Regions from separate parts of the Kitasatospora sp. NPDC101155 genome, predicted to be linked through region 1. Evidence: riboswitches for the same ligand, from Rfam matches in the RefSeq annotation. Region 1 holds a riboswitch; each other region holds the start of a gene.

The links. Region 1 has a riboswitch for cyclic di-AMP ahead of ACIRYZ_RS36140 (peptidoglycan DD-metalloendopeptidase family protein). Riboswitches for the same ligand answer to the same signal wherever they lie in the genome.
Region 2: it holds a riboswitch for cyclic di-AMP, as region 1 does, so the genes downstream of both, ACIRYZ_RS34220 (transglycosylase family protein) here and ACIRYZ_RS36140 (peptidoglycan DD-metalloendopeptidase family protein) in region 1, are expected to answer to the same signal.
Region 3: it holds a riboswitch for cyclic di-AMP, as region 1 does, so the genes downstream of both, ACIRYZ_RS30200 (M23 family metallopeptidase) here and ACIRYZ_RS36140 (peptidoglycan DD-metalloendopeptidase family protein) in region 1, are expected to answer to the same signal.
Region 4: it holds a riboswitch for cyclic di-AMP, as region 1 does, so the genes downstream of both, ACIRYZ_RS05370 (NlpC/P60 family protein) here and ACIRYZ_RS36140 (peptidoglycan DD-metalloendopeptidase family protein) in region 1, are expected to answer to the same signal.

What each region holds. Positions count from the first base shown of each region.
Region 1 covers NZ_JBIWPN010000040.1:35,484-39,659, reverse strand. The annotation lists gene ACIRYZ_RS36150 (DUF2470 domain-containing protein) at 1-268, shown strand, start outside; gene ACIRYZ_RS36145 (hypothetical protein) at 282-413, opposite strand; gene ACIRYZ_RS36140 (peptidoglycan DD-metalloendopeptidase family protein) at 596-1,564, opposite strand; cyclic di-AMP (ydaO/yuaA leader) riboswitch at 1,567-1,745, opposite strand; gene ACIRYZ_RS36135 (MFS transporter) at 2,058-3,596, shown strand; gene purB (adenylosuccinate lyase) at 3,604-4,176, opposite strand, start outside.
Region 2 covers NZ_JBIWPN010000034.1:62,511-66,686, reverse strand. The annotation lists gene eno (phosphopyruvate hydratase) at 1-466, opposite strand, end outside; gene ACIRYZ_RS34220 (transglycosylase family protein) at 733-1,545, opposite strand; cyclic di-AMP (ydaO/yuaA leader) riboswitch at 1,550-1,716, opposite strand; gene ACIRYZ_RS34215 (cytochrome P450) at 1,927-3,216, opposite strand; gene ACIRYZ_RS34210 (SDR family NAD(P)-dependent oxidoreductase) at 3,484-3,909, shown strand; gene ACIRYZ_RS34205 (MazG family protein) at 3,932-4,176, opposite strand, start outside.
Region 3 covers NZ_JBIWPN010000025.1:87,553-91,728, reverse strand. The annotation lists gene ACIRYZ_RS30205 (hypothetical protein) at 14-895, shown strand; gene ACIRYZ_RS30200 (M23 family metallopeptidase) at 992-1,840, opposite strand; cyclic di-AMP (ydaO/yuaA leader) riboswitch at 1,853-2,011, opposite strand; gene ACIRYZ_RS30195 (YiaA/YiaB family inner membrane protein) at 2,208-2,498, shown strand; gene ACIRYZ_RS30190 (alpha/beta fold hydrolase) at 2,594-3,418, shown strand; gene ACIRYZ_RS30185 (TetR/AcrR family transcriptional regulator) at 3,465-4,046, shown strand.
Region 4 covers NZ_JBIWPN010000003.1:141,577-145,752, forward strand. The annotation lists gene ACIRYZ_RS05360 (NYN domain-containing protein) at 1-295, shown strand, start outside; gene ACIRYZ_RS05365 (NlpC/P60 family protein) at 496-1,533, shown strand; cyclic di-AMP (ydaO/yuaA leader) riboswitch at 1,871-2,024, shown strand; gene ACIRYZ_RS05370 (NlpC/P60 family protein) at 2,035-3,192, shown strand; gene ACIRYZ_RS05375 (NlpC/P60 family protein) at 3,420-4,176, shown strand, end outside.

The DNA.
Region 1 (4,176 bases):
GCTGCTCACCCACCTGGCCGACGAGCACGCCGACGCCCTCGACCTGCTCACCGGCCTGCTCGACCCGGCCCTGCTCGCCGGGCACCCGGACATCCGCCCGCTCGCCCTCGACCGCTACGGCCTGGTACTGCGTCTGGACCACCCGCACGGCCACCGCGACGTCCGCCTGGTCTTCCCCGAACCCGCCGGCGACACCGAGGACTTCGGGCACCGGATGCACGAGCTGCTGGCCGCCGCCGAGCACGGCCTGCCCGTCCGCCGGAACTGACCGCGCCCGGGCGTCACCGCTCGACGGCGTCCTCCAGCACGATCCGCCCCATCCGCGCGTACCGCTCCGGCCGCCGGCGCCGGCGCGATCCCGACCACTCGAACTCCCCCGGAGCCGCGAACGGCAACGGCCGGCCCGGCTCCACGAGGGGTCCTCGCGAAGCCGGGCCGGCCCTGGGCGTGTCCCGCGCCCATGTCCACCGGTGCGGCGATCACCCGGTCGAGCGGTCACCCGACATGACCATCCCGGGCGGTCGATTCGCCCCGCACCAGCGGTGGTTCCTGAAACCCGCGGTCAGCGCGGGGTCCGAACAGGGTCTGCGCAGCGTCAGAGCGCGACGCCGTGCGCCCGCAGGTAGGCGACCGGGTTGATGTCCGAGCCGTACTCCGACCCGGTGCGGATCTCGAAGTGCAGGTGCGGGCCGGTCACGTTGCCGGTGGCGCCGGAGAGGCCGAGCCGCTGGCCGACGGTGACGGTCTGACCGATCTTCACACCGACCACGGAGAGGTGCGCGTACTGGGCGTACCTGCCGTCGGCGAGCCTGATCTCGACCTGGTTGCCGTAGGCACCACCGTTGCCGGCCTTCACCACGACACCGTTGGCGACCGCGCGCACCGGAGTGCCGGTGGAGGCGACGAAGTCCTGGCCGGTGTGGTGGCCGGAGGCCCACATCGAGCCGGCCACGCCGTAGGCCTCGCCCGGCACCGGGTTGGCCAGCGGAGCGACATAGCCGACGGTGGCGGCGACCGGGGCGGCGGTGACGGCCTTGGCCGGAGCGGCGTTCTGAATCTGGGTCTGGACCTGGACGCCCGGCTTGGCGACCTCGGTCTGAACCTGCACCTGAGCGTCTGCGGCAGCGGCGGCGCTCTGGGTGACCGGGGCAGCCGGAGCGGCCGGGGCCGCGGGCTCGGCCGGAGCGACCGGCTCGGCGGCCGCGTCGGCGTGGGCCGCGAGCGACAGCCACTGACCCGGGAAGATCAGGTTCGGGTCGGCGCCGACCACCGAGCGGTTCTGCTCGTACAGCGCGGGCCAGCCGCCCTCGACGTTCCGGGCGTCGGCGATCCTGGACAGGCTGTCGCCGCCGACGACGAGGTAGCCGTCGTGGGCGGCGGCCGGGGCGGCCGACACGGCGTCCACGGCGGCGGCGTGCTGCGCGACCGAGGCGGCCGGGGCATTGTGGGCCTGGGCACTCATCGTGGTCACGAGCGGCAGGGCGAAGGAGACACCGGTGACGGCGACGGCGATGCCGATGCGGGCGGCGCGGGGCACGGCGATACGACGAGCCTGAGCAGGCATGGGATTCCTCTCCGACGCCTGCGAGGTGAGCTGTCGGGTTCGGGCTGGAGCTGCCCGGCCGCATGCGCGGCTTCACCCCAAGCCGGTCCTGGACGTTCGCGCTGAACAGCGCGGACTCCGGTCCGGCGACTTACCTGTGGGTCCCCCGCTCCTGCCGTGCAGAGCTCAGTTCGAACCACTGGGCAGCGGCAGGACTCGGCGTTCCACCCGGTGGGTCCACCCAGGCTGGCTGGGTGGTCGCTGAACTAAAACCCATCCGTTCGGGTGAAGCAATGTCGATCTCTTGAACCAGCGACAACCCCCCGCGGCGCGGTCACCCTCCGCATGGCCCGCCGTACGGTGCGTACACAATCCATTCACTCGACGCCACTGATCCACGACGCTGCGCCGACCTCGGTGGCCCAGTGCGACCGTCCGCTCACGCACTGCCCACCCCGGACACACCGCCCGGTGACCCTTGTCACGTGCACCCTGCCGGGCGCAGGATCAGGCCGTGGCCACCTCAACGGCCGGCACCCTGCGCCTGGGCACCGCGCAGGGCCGCTGGGTTCTCCTGGCAACGGTGCTCGGTTCCAGCATGGCGATGCTCGACGGCACCGTGGTGAACGTCGCCCTGCCCCGGATCGGCGCCGACCTCGGCGCCTCCCTGGCGTCCCTGCAATGGACGCTGAACGCCTATCTGCTCACGCTGGCGGGCCTGATCCTGCTCGGCGGCGCGCTCGGCGACCGGTACGGACGGCGCAAGGTCTTCCTGATCGGCGTGGTCTGGTTCGCCGCCGCCTCCGCGGCCTGCGCCGTCGCCCCGAACATCAACGTGCTGATCGCCGCCCGCGCCGTCCAGGGCATCGGCGGGGCGCTGCTCACCCCCGGCTCGCTCGCCATGCTCCAGGCCGTCTTCCATCCTGACGACCGCTCGGCGGCGGTGGGCCTGTGGTCCGGTCTCGGCGGGGTGTCCGCGGCCATCGGCCCCTTCCTCGGCGGCTGGCTGGTGGATGGCCCCGGCTGGCGCTGGATCTTCCTGCTGAACCTGCCGCTGGCCGCCGCCGTGATCGCGGTCACCTCCCGCTACGTCCCGGAGAGCCGCGACGAGTCCGCCTCCGGCCGCTTCGACGTGCCCGGCGCGCTGCTCGCCGCACTCGCCCTCGGCGCGATCACCTACGCGCTCACCGCCGCCGGGGAGGGCCTGTCCCCCGCCGTCTGGCTCACCGGCGCGATCGGCCTGCTGCTCGGCGCCGCCTTCGTCGCCGTCGAGCGCCGCGCACCCGATCCGATGCTGCCGCTCGGACTGTTCTCGTCCCGGCTGTTCACCGCCGTGAACCTGGTCACCCTCTGCGTCTACGCGGCCTTCAGTGGGGTGTTCTTCCTGCTGGTGGTCCAGCTGCAGATCGTGTCCGGCTTCTCGCCCCTGGTCTCCGGCTTCGCCCTGGTGCCGATCACGGTGCTGATGCTGACCCTGTCGGCGCGCGCCGGCCGCCTCGGCAAACGGATCGGCCCGCGCATCCCGCTCACCGTCGGCCCGCTGCTCTGCGCCGCCGGGGTGCTGCTGATGCTGCGCACCGGCCCCGGCTCCTCCTACTGGGCGGACGTGCTGCCCGCCGTCGCGGTGATGGGCAGCGGGATGGCCCTGCTGGTCGCACCGCTGACCGCGACGGTGCTGGCCGCCGTCGATGTACGGCACGCGGGCATCGCCAGCGGCGTCAACAACGCCGCCGCCCGCGCGGCCGGCCTGCTCGCGGTGGCCGCCCTCCCGGCGCTGGCCGGCCTGAGCGGCGATGCCTACCGGGTGCCGTCCTCGGTGGACTCCGCCTTCCACACCGCGATGCTGATCTGCGCGGGTCTGCTGGTCGGCGGCGGGCTGATCGCCTTCGCCACCGTCCGGGGCAACGTGCTCGCCCCCCAGGAGCACCCGGTGGCCGAGCCGAACTGCGACTGGCCCTGCGCCACCACCACCCCGCCGCTCGACCCCGGACACACCAAGACGCCCGAGGGCCCCGCCACCGGAACGGTGGCAGGGCCCTCGTCGGACAACTGACGAAGCGTCAGAGGATGTCGGCCGGAGCGTACTTGGCCGCCTCCGGGTAGGCCGCCGCGACGGCCTCCACCAGGCGGACCACCTCGGCGACCTGCGCCCCGGCCGCACCGGTGAACGACAGCTTGTCGGCCAGCAGCGCGTCCAGCGCGGCCCGGTCCAGCGGGATCCGCTCGTCGGCGGCCAGCCGGTCCAGCAGCTCGTTCTCCCGGGCGCCCGCGCGCATGGCCAGCGCGGAGGCGACGGCGTGCTCCTTGATGACCTCGTGCCCGGTCTCCCGGCCGACGCCCGCGCGCACCGCGCCCATCAGCACCTTGGTGGTGGCCAGGAACGGCAGGTAGCGGTCCAGCTCGGCCTCGACCACGGCCGGGAAGGCGCCGAACTCGTCGAGGACGGTCAGGAAGGTCTCCAGCAGGCCGTCGAAGGCGAAGAAGGCGTCCGGCAGCGCGACCCGGCGCACCACCGAGCAGGAGACGTCGCCCTCGTTCCACTGGTCGCCGGCCAGCTCGCCGGTCATCGAGGCGTAGCCGCGCAGGATCACGGCCAGGCCGTTGACACGCTCGCAGGAGCGGGTGTTCATCTT
Region 2 (4,176 bases), on a different contig from region 1:
CGTGCGAGCCGCCGTTGAGGATGTTCATCATCGGGACCGGCAGGACGTGCGCGTTCGGGCCGCCCAGGTAGCGGAACAGCGGCAGGTCGCTGGCCTCGGAGGCGGCGTGCGCGACGGCCAGCGAGACGCCCAGGATGGCGTTGGCGCCGAGCGAGGACTTGTCGGGGGTGGCGTCCAGGTCGAGCATGGCCTGGTCGATCAGGCGCTGCTCGGTGGCGTCGTAGCCGACGAGCTCCGGGCCGATCTGCTCGATGACGGCCAGGACGGCCTTCTCGACGCCCTTGCCGAAGTAGCGGTTCTTGTCACCGTCGCGCAGCTCCAGCGCCTCGAAGGCGCCGGTCGAGGCACCCGACGGGACAGCGGCACGACCGGTGCTGCCGTCGTCGAGGCCGACCTCGACCTCGACCGTGGGGTTGCCGCGCGAGTCGAGGATCTCACGGGCTACGACGACATCGATGGACGGCACGAGGCATCTCCTTGCGGAAGCAGGGTCCGGCTGACGGTGGTGCTGTCAGCGGGACGATTGCGGAGTCGTTACGACCCAGAGCCTAACCGCCCGGGCTCCCGGGGCCACGTTGGCCTCGGTCCCGTCTCAGCGTGTGGCCCTGCTACCCCCCGGTAGTTCACCTGCTTGTCCCAGTCTGTCCCCCCGGCGCGGACGAATGCGGACGAAGGGGGCCGGGCGCGGCCCCCTTCGTCCCCGGGGTGTTGTTCGAGGTCCTACGGACCGGTTCAGCTGAGGTGCAGGATCTGGCCGGGCATGATCAGGTTCGGGTCCCCGCCGACCGTGCCGCGGTTGCCGTCGTACAGCGCCTGCCAGCCGCCGGACACGCCCTGGGCGGCGGCGATGCTCGACAGGGTGTCACCGGAGTGGACGGTGTAGTCGTGGCCGGCAGGGGCGGCCTGGGCCGGCTGGGCGGCACGCGGGGCGGCGTGCTTCGGAACGTACTGCTGGACCGGCTGCTCCGCGGGCGTTTCGGCCTGCTTCGGGGCGGCGTGCTTCGGTGCGTACGGCTGGGCGGGCTTCGCGTCCGCCTTGGGGGTCTGCTGCTTCGGAGCCTGCTGCTTCGGGGTCTGCTGCTTGGGCGTCTGCTGCTTGGGCGTCTGCTGCTGGGGGGCGGACTGCGGCTTGGCGTCCGAGGAGGTGTCGACCGCGGCCGGGGCACCGCCCTTGCTCAGGCCCGCCTTGACGGAGCAGACCGGCCAGGCGCCCGGGCCCTGGGAGGCCAGCACCTTCTCGGCGACCGATATCTGCTGGCCCTTGCTGGCCTGGTTGGCCTGCGGCGCGTAGGCGGTGCCGCCGTACGCCTTCCAGGTGCTGGAGGTGAACTGCAGGCCGCCGTAGAAGCCGTTGCCGGTGTTGATGCTCCAGTCGCCGCCGCTCTCGCACTGGGCGACGGAGTCCCAGGCGGAGGCCGGGGCGGCGGAGGCGCCGGTGGCGGCGAGGAGCGGCATCGCGAGTCCGACGCCGGCCACACCGGCGACGGCGATGGCCTTCTCGGCCTGGGTGCGACGACGGTGACGGCCAGTTCCAACGAACAGCATGAAGGGTCCCTCTCCGCACGCCTGCGAGGTGAGCTGTCGGGTTCGGACCGGGAGGTGGCCCGGCCGCCGTGCGCGGAAACGTTCCGCTCGGGCGGCTTCACCCCAAGCCGTGGAGGACGGCAACAAACCTGGTTCCCCCGCCCCTGCCCAAGGGTCTGGTCGGTTTCCCGTGGCGCGGCGGGCAGGATTCGGCGTTCCGCGCACGAGGTCCGCAGCTGCGAACTCCAGGGAGACTAGACAGATCCTCAGACCAATCACAAGCTCATATCGTCGACATCACACCGGAATTACGGCACGTGACCAATCGCCTACCAACTGCGCCCGTTTGTCCGGATTGATGGGCGTTCACACCGTCATCAGGAGCGTGTCGACGACGCCCAGTCAGCGTGTCGGAGCCTCAGGAAGGGCATGCGGAGACCGGATCTCGGGACTGAATTCGACCGGAAGTTCGCGCAATCCACGCATGATCAGGCCACCTCGCCAGCGGAGATTCTCCGGAGTTTCGGCCAGTCGCAGATCGGGAAGTCGGGAAAGCAGCGTGGCCAGCGCGGCACGTCCTTCGAGCCGGGCCAGCGGGGCGCCGATGCAGTAGTGGATGCCGTGCCCGAACCCCAGGTGGGGATTGTCGGTTCGGGCCAGGTCGAGGGTGTTCTCGTCCGCGAACCGGTCCGGGTCGCGGTCCGCCGCCGCCAGTACCACCAGCACCGGATCGCCCACCGGGATGTCCACCCCGCCGATGGTCAGCGGCCTGGTCGCGAACCGCCAGGTCGCCAGCTCCACCGGCCCGTCGTAGCGCAGGAGTTCCTCGATCCCGGTCTCCAGCAGCGCGGTCTCCCCGCGCACCACCGACTCCTGCAGCAGCGCCCGCTGCCCCGGGTTGCGCAGCAGCGCGTACGTCCCGTTGCCGATCAGGTTGACGGTCGTCTCGAAACCGGCGAACAGCAGGATGAAGGCCATCGCGGCCGCCTCGTTCTCGGTCAGGTGCTCGCCGTGGTCACTGGCCCTGATCAGGCCGGAGATCAGGTCGTCACCGAGATCGGCCCGCTTGCGGTGGATCAGCTCCAGCAGGTACGCCCGCATCCGCTTCACCGCCCGCCCCACGCCCCCGCGTTGGCCCCCACCATGTCGGATCATCATCCCGGCCCAGTCGCGGAAGTCGTCCTGGTCCTCGGCCGGCACGCCCAGCATGTCGCAGATCGCGTAGATGGGGAGCGGGAAGGCGAACTCGTGGATCAGGTCCGCCGAGCCGCGCTGCGCGAAGCCGTCGATCAGCCGGTCGGTGAGCTGCTGCACCCGCGGCTCGAACTCGGCCACCCGGCGCGGTGTGAACGCCTTGGACACCAGTCGGCGCAGCCGGGTGTGGTCCGGCGGGTCGATGTTCAGCAGGTGGGTCATCAGGTCCGCCTGCCGCTCCCCCGGGATGCCCACCCGGCCGGTGCGGTGCGCCTGCTCGCTGTGGTGCGCCGGGTTCTTCGACAGCCGGCTGTCCGCCAGCGCCTGGCGTGCGTCCGCGTACCGCGTCACCAGCCAGGCCTCCACGCCGCTCGGCAGCCTGGTGCGGTGCACCGGGGCGTGCTCGCGCAGCCAGGCGTAGGCCGGGTACGGGTCGGCGGCGAACTCCCAGGTGAAGAGCTGCGGGGCGGGCTGGGCGGCGTCGGACTGAGCAGGCATGGGTCGACCGTAGCTGCTGGGTCGGGCGCGTCCCGACCGTTCCCGACCGTCAACACGTCGCGAACGGCGCGCGAGCGGGTCGCCAACGCTCCGTGGACGGCCGGTGGACGGTCCGTGGACAGCTCTTGGACAGCTCTTGGCCAGGTGGCAGGCGTGAGTCTGGTCACCTGCGGGGTAATCCCTGTTGCGGAGGGTCAGGTCGTGCCTACGATCCTCCGCAGTATGCGTGGGCGCCGGTGCGGTGTCGCCCACAGGGAGGAGCAGACCATGCGGGTCAGCGGGGCAGTCGTCGTCATCGCGGTACTCGACGGCGGTTCGGGAGCCGGCCTCGCCCGCCGGTTCACCGCGGCCGGCGCCGCCGGGATGCTGATCGCCGACACCCACGTCGGTGTCGCCGAGGACCTCGCCGCCGAACTCGACCGGCCGGGCTGCCCCGTCGTCGGCGTCGGCGCCGACATCCGCCGCCCCAGCGACGTCGCCGCCCTGGTCGACACCGCCGAGAAGCACCTCGGGCCGATCGACCTCTTCTGCGTCGCCGGCCCGAACGGCGAGCGGATCGTCTCCCTCGCCGACCTTCCCGACCACCTCGACCTGGAGCGCCTCGCCGAACTCCTCGCCCTGGTCGGCGAGGCCATCGGCGAACTCGTCCCGCCGCAGCGGCGCCCGACCGGGCACACCGCCACGGCGGCCTGAGCCGCTACTCCGGCCTCAGCCGTTACTCCGGCTTGAGCCCCTCGGCCGCGCGCACCGCGTTCCGGTAGCCCCGCGCGGCCGAGCGCAGCGCCGCGTCCACGTCCACCCCGGCGTCGTGCGCCCGCTGCACCACCGCCAGCAGCAACCGGCCCGCCGACTCCGCGGTCAGCTCCGCCGGCAGCTCGTACGGCTCGTCCGGCACGCCCTCGAACCCCGCCCGGCGCACCCGGGACACCAGCTTCGCCGCGTACGCCAGCGCCGGCAGCC
Region 3 (4,176 bases), on a different contig from region 1:
TACCGTTCGGAACATGAACGACGAAGACCTGCGGCTCGCCCCGCGCACCAGGGCCGCCGACCTGCTCGACTGGGCGGCCGAGCAGGACCGCGCGCCGGTGGCCGAGGAGCCGCTGCGCACGGTGCTGGCGCTGCTGGAACTGGGCGAGGGCAGGATGCACGACGGCTGGCCCGAACTGACCTCCAACGCGGTGGAGCACCTGCTGTACGAGCGGCTCCACCTCTACGTCCAACCCGCCCCGGAAGCGGACCCGCTCGCGTACGGCGACGCCGTACGGCTGCTGGTCGACCACCAGCGGGCGGCGAAGCGGCTCAACGCCAAGCGCCAGGAGCGGCTGCACGCCGAGGCCGAGTGGCAGGGCGAGGTCGCGGCCGGGCTGCTGCGCCGCGCCGACCTGGTCACCTGGCCGCGGCTGTACGCGGTGCTGCTGCACGCCCACGGGGTGGACACCACGGACGAGGCGGCGGTGCGGGACTGGCTGGCCGGCTTCGCCGGGCTGGGCGAGGAGGAGCGGCTGGCCGGGTTCGAGGCGCTGGTGCCGACCGGCTGGCTGGACGAACCGGACGAGCAGGGCTGGGGACCGGGCCGGGTGCTGTCGGTCGGCATGGCCACCGACGGCGCGCGGCGGCTGCTGGAACAGGGCCTGATGCGGCGCAGCTACCGCAACCTGGCCGAGCTGAACGCGCTGGGGCGGCCGATGCCGGACGAACTGGCCGGGGACTTCGGGGAGTTCGAGACGGCGGCGGCCGAGGTGGCGCTCGACCTGATCGGCGAGTGGACGGTGCCGGGGCTGCCGCGGCTGCTGGTGGAGGAGTTCCCGGAGCTCGCGCCGGAGCCGGGGGCGGAGGAGATCGACGCCTACCTGGCGCAGCTGCCGGCGGAGTCGGCGGAGTGAACGGCCGAGGGCCCCGGGTATCCGGGGCCCTCGGGCGTCGCGTCAGGGTCCCCGGTTCTCGTCGGGGGCTCCCGTCAGGGGTTCAGGTGGTTCCCGTCAGGGGTTGAGGCCGCGCTGCTGGAGCCAGGTCTCCGGGTCGACCGGGGCGCCGCCGCCCGGGCGGACCTCCAGGTGCAGGTGCGGGCCGGTGACGTTGCCGGTCGCGCCGACCTTGCCGATCTGCTGGCCGGAACCGACCGCGCCGGAGCCCTTGATGATCGAGGAGAGGTGGCAGTACCAGATCTCGGTGCCGTCGGGCAGGGTCTCGACGATCCGGTAGCCGTACGCGCCGGACCAGCCGGCCGAGGTGATGGTGCCCTGGCCCACCGCGTAGACCGGGGTGCCGGTGTCGGCGGCGAAGTCCAGGCCGGTGTGCAGGTGGGCCCAGTAGCGGGCGCTCTGGCCGTAGTGGGCGGAGAGGTTGTAGTCCTTCACCGGCAGGGTGAGGGCGGCGGCCTTGGCGCGCTCGGCCTCGTCGGCGGCGCGCTTGGCGTCGGCCTCCTTGGCGGCGGCCTTCGCCTCGGCCTCCTTCGCGGCCTCCAGACGGGCGCTCTCCTCGGCGGCGGTGCGCTGGCTGTCGGCCTGCTGCTGGATGCGGGCGGCGAGCGCGAGGCCCGGGTCGGCAGCGAGGGTCACCGGGGCCTCGTCCGCGGCCTCGACGGCGGGCGCGGCGGCCGGGGTGGCGGAGGCGAAACCGGTGGCGCCCAGGGTGGCGGCGACGGCGGTGACGCCGAGCAGCGGGGAGGCCCCGCGGGTCTGACGCGGCATCCGGTGGCGGTTGGCCTCGGCCTCCGGGGCGAAGTCGTCGGTGCCGAGCGACTCGGTTCCGTCCGGGCCGGGGTGGTCGAGGAGCTGGGTACCGGCTGCGGGGCCGGCCGGGTGTGCCGGGGTGTGCGTCGACGCCACGGGGGCGCGCTCCTTTCCTTCCTTCGCGCCTACCGGGTTAGCTGACGGGTTCGGAGCAGGAAGGTCTCCTACGGCCGGGCCGGGGCCCCGCCGATTCACCCCAAGGAACGTGGTTCCCCGGCTCCCTGACCTGCCCGGAGGCCGGTCGGCGGGATTAGGCGACGGCGCACGGTGCCGTCTGGGTACGGCATTGACGACCGCGCTGCGTTATCAAACGTTAATCCTAGGAGGCCCTGATTCCAAGCCATCCGTCCGGGACGACCGGGGAGCAGGCGGTCGGACGCCGACGAACGAACCGTCATTCGCCTGGCCCATCTGAGTACTCCTACTCATGTGCGGCCCGGCCGCGCTCCCGCATCCTGACGGCATGAGCGCACCGATGCAGTCACGCACCACGGCCGCGTACTTCGTCCAGGCCGTCCTCTCGTTCGCGATCTCCGGCTCGACCCTCGCCGTCGGGGTCGCCTGCCTGCCCGTCGGCGGGTGGACCAGGGCCTTCCTCGGGATCGGCCTGCTCTACACCGTCACCTCCGCCTTCACGCTGGCCAAGGTGATCCGGGACCGGCAGGAGTCCTCGGACACTGTCGCCCGGGTCGACCAGGCCCGACTGGAGAAGCTGCTCAGCGAGCACGACCCGTTCCGGGTCGAGGGGGCCTGAGCCGTTCCCGGGACACCGGGGAAAGGGGTTGACGGCTACGGCTATTAGCCATAGCTTTATGGCTATCGGCAGCACCGACCCCGTGGAGGACCACCGTGAACGGCACCATCACCCCGAGCACCCAGTACCTCGACGTCCCCGGCGGCCGGATCGCCTTCGACGACACCCGGCAGGGCGACGGCACCCCCGTCGTCCTGCTCCCCGGAATGCTCGACAGCCGCCGCGCCTACCGGCACCTGCACCCGCTGCTCACCGCCGCCGGGCGCCGGGTCATCACCATGGACGTGCGCGGCTTCGGCGAGTCCTCGATCGTCTGGGACGACTACAGCCCGGCCGCCGTCGCCACCGACGCCCTCGCCCTGCTCGACCACCTCGGCATCGAGCGGGCCGTCCTGGTCGGGCAGTCCTACACCGGGGCGACCGTGGTCAAGCTCGCCGGGGACGCGCCCCAGCGGGTCGCCGGAATCGCGCTGATCGACGCTTTCGTCGAGCACCGGGCCAACGCCCTGATGCGCGGCGTGATGGCCGTCATGGGCAGCGCGATGGTCCACTGGCCGGCCGTCTGGGGCTTCTACCTGCGCAAGATGGCCTTCCCCGGCCCCCGACCCGCCGACCTCGACACCTACGTGGCCGGGCTGGTCGCCGACCTGCGCACCCCCGGACGCAAGACCGCCACCCGCGGACACGTCACCGGGGACTCCGCGCCGATCGGCTGGTGCGCGGCCGTCCGCTGCCCCTCGCTCGTCCTGATGGGCAGCAAGGACCCCGACTTCCCGGACCCGGCGGCCGTCGCCGAGCGGCAGGCCACGGCGCTGGGCACCCGGAAGGTGATGATCAAGGGGTCCGGCCACTACCCGATGGCCGACAACCCGCAGGCCGTCGCGGACGCCCTGCTGCCCTTCCTCGCCGAGCTCGCCTGAGCCCGCTGAGCCCACCGAACCGCAGCCGTACGGAGAAACCGAACCCATGCCCCGAGTAGGACTGACCCCGGACCAGGTCGTCGACCACGCCCTCGCCCTCATCGACGAGCAGGGCGCCGAGGCCCTCACCCTGGCCTCCGTCGCCGCCCGCGCGGGAGTCGCCACCCCCTCCCTCTACAAGCACGTCAGCGGAGGCCTGACCGAACTGCGCCGGCTGATCGCCGTCCGGGTCACCGAGGAACTGGCCGACCGGCTCGCCGAGGCCGCGGTCGGCCGCAGCGGCGACGACGCCGTCACGACCGTTCTTCGCGCCTACCAGGCCTACGCCACCGAACACCCGCACCGCTACACCGCCCTCCCCCAAGCCCCCCAACCCGACGACGACCTCACCCGCGCGGCCACCCGCCTCGTCGGCGTCATCATCGCCGTCCTCCGCTCCTACGGCCTCGACGGCCCCGAGGCCATCCACGCCGCCCGCACCGTCCGCTCCCTCGCCCACGGCTTCGCCTCCCTCTCCATCACCGGCGCCTTCCAACTCGCCGAAGACCTCACCACCACCCACGACCGCCTCGTCACCACCCTCACCACCGGCCTCCGCACCTGGCCGAAGGCGGAGGAAGAGGAGTAGGAAGTCGGGCCCGCCGACTTCTGGCGCAGGGCGGCCGGCAGTCGGGAGGGCCGGGCTCTGGTGCGGGGCGGGTGGGGGTTGGGAGGTTGGTGGGGGTGGACGGGCTAGTGTGGCGGGCTGACTGGTGGTC
Region 4 (4,176 bases), on a different contig from region 1:
GCTGGGCGGGCTGGCGATGCTGGCCCAGCGCACCCAGGCGGAGGTCACCTGTGTGTTCGACGGGCAGGACCTGGACGTTCCGGTGATCATGGCGCCACCGCGCGGGGTTCGGGTACGGTTCAGTCGGACCGGGGAGACCGCGGACGAGCTGATCCGTCGTCTGGTGCGGGCCGAGCCGCAGGGCCGTCCGGTGGTGGTGGTGTCCACCGACCGGGAGGTCGCGGAGGGCGTGCGGAAGGCGGGCGCGCGCCCGGTGGCCTCGGTGCTGCTGCTGAACCGGCTGGCCCGGCCCTGACCTCGGGTCGGACGGTGTGAAGTCCGGGCAGTGTCCGTTTTGCGAGGGTGTGCGGATCCCGTGAAGTCAGCGTGGGGGCCGGAGTTCACGCCTTCGGGGGAGTGGCAAAACGGATAGATCTTCACTAGGGTCTGGCGTCAAACCTATTTTCCGGAATCTCATCCGATCAGGTGAGTCCGATGGAAGAAGGAGCCGGTCCCTTGGCCTCCCACCGCCGTCCCAAGCAGCCGAGCCGCGCGCGGGTCTCCGTGCTCACCGCTGCCGCTGCGACCGCGGTCGCCCTCTCCGCCCAGGTGGGCGCGCACGCGGCGCCGCAGCCGAGCAAGGACGACGTCAAGGCGCAGATCGACCAGCTCCAGCAGGAGCAGGAGCAGGCGGCGGAGAAGTACAACGGCGCCAAGGAGCGGGCGGACCAGCTCCGCAAGCAGGCCGACCAGCTGCAGGACCAGGTGGCCCGCAGCCAGGACCAGATGACCCAGCTGCAGACGGGTCTGGCCGAGGTGGCGGGCGACCAGTACCGCACCGGCGGCATCGACCCGTCCGTCCAGCTGATGCTCTCCTCCGACCCGTCCGGCTACCTGGAGAAGGCCTCCAGCGTCCAGCAGGCCAGCGCCAGCCAGACCGAGGCGCTCAAGGGCCTGCTCGACCAGCAGCGCCGGCTGGACCAGGAGAAGGCCGAGGCCGCCGCCGTCCTGTCCTCGCTGGACTCCACCACCAAGGACCTGAACCAGGCGAAGTCGGACGTCAACCAGAAGCTGAAGGCCGCCCAGGACCTGCTGAACTCGCTCAGCGCCGCCGACCGCGCCGCGCTGAAGGCCCAGCAGCAGCAGGACGACCGCGCCTCGCGCGGCACCGCCCGGGTCGACCTCAGCAGCCTGCCGCCGGCCAGCGGCTACGCGGCCGTGGCCGTCGCCAAGGCGATGAGCAAGCAGGGCTCGCCGTACGTCTGGGGCGCCACCGGGTCGAGCACCTTCGACTGCTCGGGCCTGATGGTCTGGTCGTACGCCCAGGCCGGCGTCTCGCTGCCGCGCACCTCGCAGGAGCAGGGCGACGTCGGCACCCGGGTGCCCTCGCTGGACCAGGCCCAGCCGGGCGACCTGGTGATCTACGGCAGCGACCGGCACCACGTCGGGATGTACATCGGCAACGGCATGGTGGTCCACGCGCCGCACACCGGTGACGTGGTGAAGGTGATGAAGGCCGACGCGATGCCGATCAACACGATCCGCCGGGTCTGACGCCCCGACACGCCCGAAAGTCCGGGTTCCGGCCCTGTGATCCGCGCCACCCTCCTACCGGGGGTGGCGCTTCGGGCTTGTCTGTTCCGTGGTCGGCCGGCGGGACCCGATCAGCTTTGCGTGCGGTGGCGATCACCATCGGTCATTTTCACAAAAGAACACGGGCAATCTTCCGTCTTTTTTCTGACAAGGATTTGAACGGATCACGGTTCAGTTACTAGGGTCGTGCCCCGAACCACCGACTGTCGATCACCCAGCCTGGGTGGCGGCGGTGGTTACCGTCGAGTTCGCGAAACAGCGGGGCAGGTCGAAGCGACTGTCCGACAGGGGAGCCCAGTGGTCGGGGGTGCTGCGGAGCGGAGCCGGGGAACCACGTTCCTCCGGGGTGAATCGACGCCAGGTCGGCCGGTGGAACGGCCGTGAGGCGTCGTAGGGCATGCTTCCGGCCCGAACCCGTCAGCTCACCCGGTAGGCGGCCGTAGGAAGAAGGAGTCCGCCTTCGTGGCGTCCCATCGTCGTCCCAAGCCCGCCAGCCGCGCCCGTGTCTCGATCCTGACCGGTGTCGCCGCGGCAGCCGTCGCCCTCTCCGCGCAGTCCGGCGCGCACGCCGACCCGCAGCCGACCAAGGACCAGGTCAAGGAGCAGGTCGACCAGCTCAACGGGCAGGCCGAGCAGGCGACCGAGAAGTACAACGCCGCCCAGGAGAAGCAGCAGGCCCTGGAGAAGCAGGTCTCCGGCCTGCAGGACCAGGTGGCCCGGCAGCAGGCCCAGGTGACCGACATGCAGGGCGGGCTCGCCGAGATCGCCGGGGAGCAGTACCGCAACGGCGGCATATCCCCGACCGTCCAGCTGATGCTCTCCACCAGCCCGGACAACTTCCTCAACCAGGCCGGTGCGCTCAACCAGGCCGGTGACACCCAGAAGAACCAGCTGAAGCAGCTCCAGGAGGAGCAGCGCAAGCTCGACCAGGACCGCACCGAGGCCCAGGGCAAGCTCGCCGAGCTGGAGTCCACCACCCAGCAGCTGAAGACCTCCAAGGAGGAGGTCCAGAACAAGCTGAAGGCCGCGCAGGACCTGCTCAACACCCTGACCGAGCAGGAGCGCCAGGCGATCCGTCAGGCCGAGGAGAAGGCCGCGGCCGACGCCAAGGCCCAGGCCGACGCCGCCGCGAAGGCTGCCGCCCAGCAGCAGGCCGCCGCCGACCGTGCCTCGCGCGACAGCGGCCGCACCGACATCAGCTCGGGTTCGGGCTCCTCGGGTTCCGCCACCTCCTCCTCGCCGGTTGCCAAGCCGGTCGCCCCCGGCAGCTCGCACGGTGCCGCCGCGCTGGCCGCCGCCGCGAGCAAGGTCGGCAGCCCGTACGTGTGGGGTGCCACCGGCCCGGGCTCCTTCGACTGCTCCGGCCTGATGGTCTGGGCGTTCAACCAGGTCGGCGTGTCGCTGCCGCGCACCTCGCAGGAGCAGGCCGGCGCCGGCACCCGGATCGGCTCGGACATCTCCCAGGCCCAGCCCGGCGACCTGCTGATCTTCTTCAGCGACGCCCACCACGTCGGCATCTACGCGGGCAACGGCCAGGTGCTGCACGCGCCCAAGCCGGGCGCCTCGGTTCGCTACGAGGCGGTCTCCAACATGCCGCTGGCCTCCATCGTGCGGGTCTGATCCCCGCCCAGGCCGTTTCGGGCCCGGTCCTCCACCGCGGAGGGCCGGGCCTGCGGCTTTTCCGGCGGCTCGGGCGGATGTCCGATTAGGGGTCAAATATTCGGGTTGGGAGGGGTTTGGACTCGCTTGCCCGGACTCGCTAACGTCTGCCACCGGACTCCCGCTCGACGGCCGCCCATTGGGGCGCGGCCGCGGGGCCGCGCCGCAGGATTGGAGCCGCTGCCGCCATGTCCGTGCACCGTCGTTCCCAACTGCTCGCCCGTGCGCTGGTGCTGACCGCGGCCGCCACCACGGCCCTGAGTGTGACGGCCGGCGGCAGCGCCCAGGCCGCTCCCGGCGCACCGGGCACGCCCGACCTCAGAGACGTCAAGGCGCAGGTCGAGCAGCTGTACGACGAGGCCGAGCGGGCGTCCGAGAAGTGCAACGCCGCGCAGGAGGCGCAGAAGCGGCTCCAGAGCGAGACTGCGCTCCTGCAGGGCGAGGTCGCCGCCGGCCAGGACCAGCTCAACCAGCTGCGCGGGGACCTCGCGACCGTGGCCGGGGCGCAGTACCGCGGCGGCGGGATGACCCAGACCGCCCAGCTGATGCTCTCCAGTGACCCCGAGTCCTACCTCGCCCGCGCCCGCACCCTCGGGCAGGCCGCCGAGCGGCAGCGGGAGACGCTGCACGAGCTGGCCAGCCGTCAGCGCAGGCTCGACCAGCGCCGCACCGAGACCGCGGGCAAGCTCGCCGAACTGGACCAGGCCCGGCGCTCGCTGGCCGAGAACAAGCAGCAGATCCAGCAGCGGCTGGCCAAGGCCCAGAAGCTGCTCAACAGCCTGGGCGCGGCCGAGCGGGCCCGGATGCTCGTCCAGGACGCCAACGACGCCGAGCGGCGCGCCACCCGCGGCACCGACCGGCTGGACCTCGGCACCACCCCGGCCGCCTCCGAGCGCGGGGCAGCCGCGCTGGCCGCCGCGGTGCGGATGATCGGCTCGCCGTACG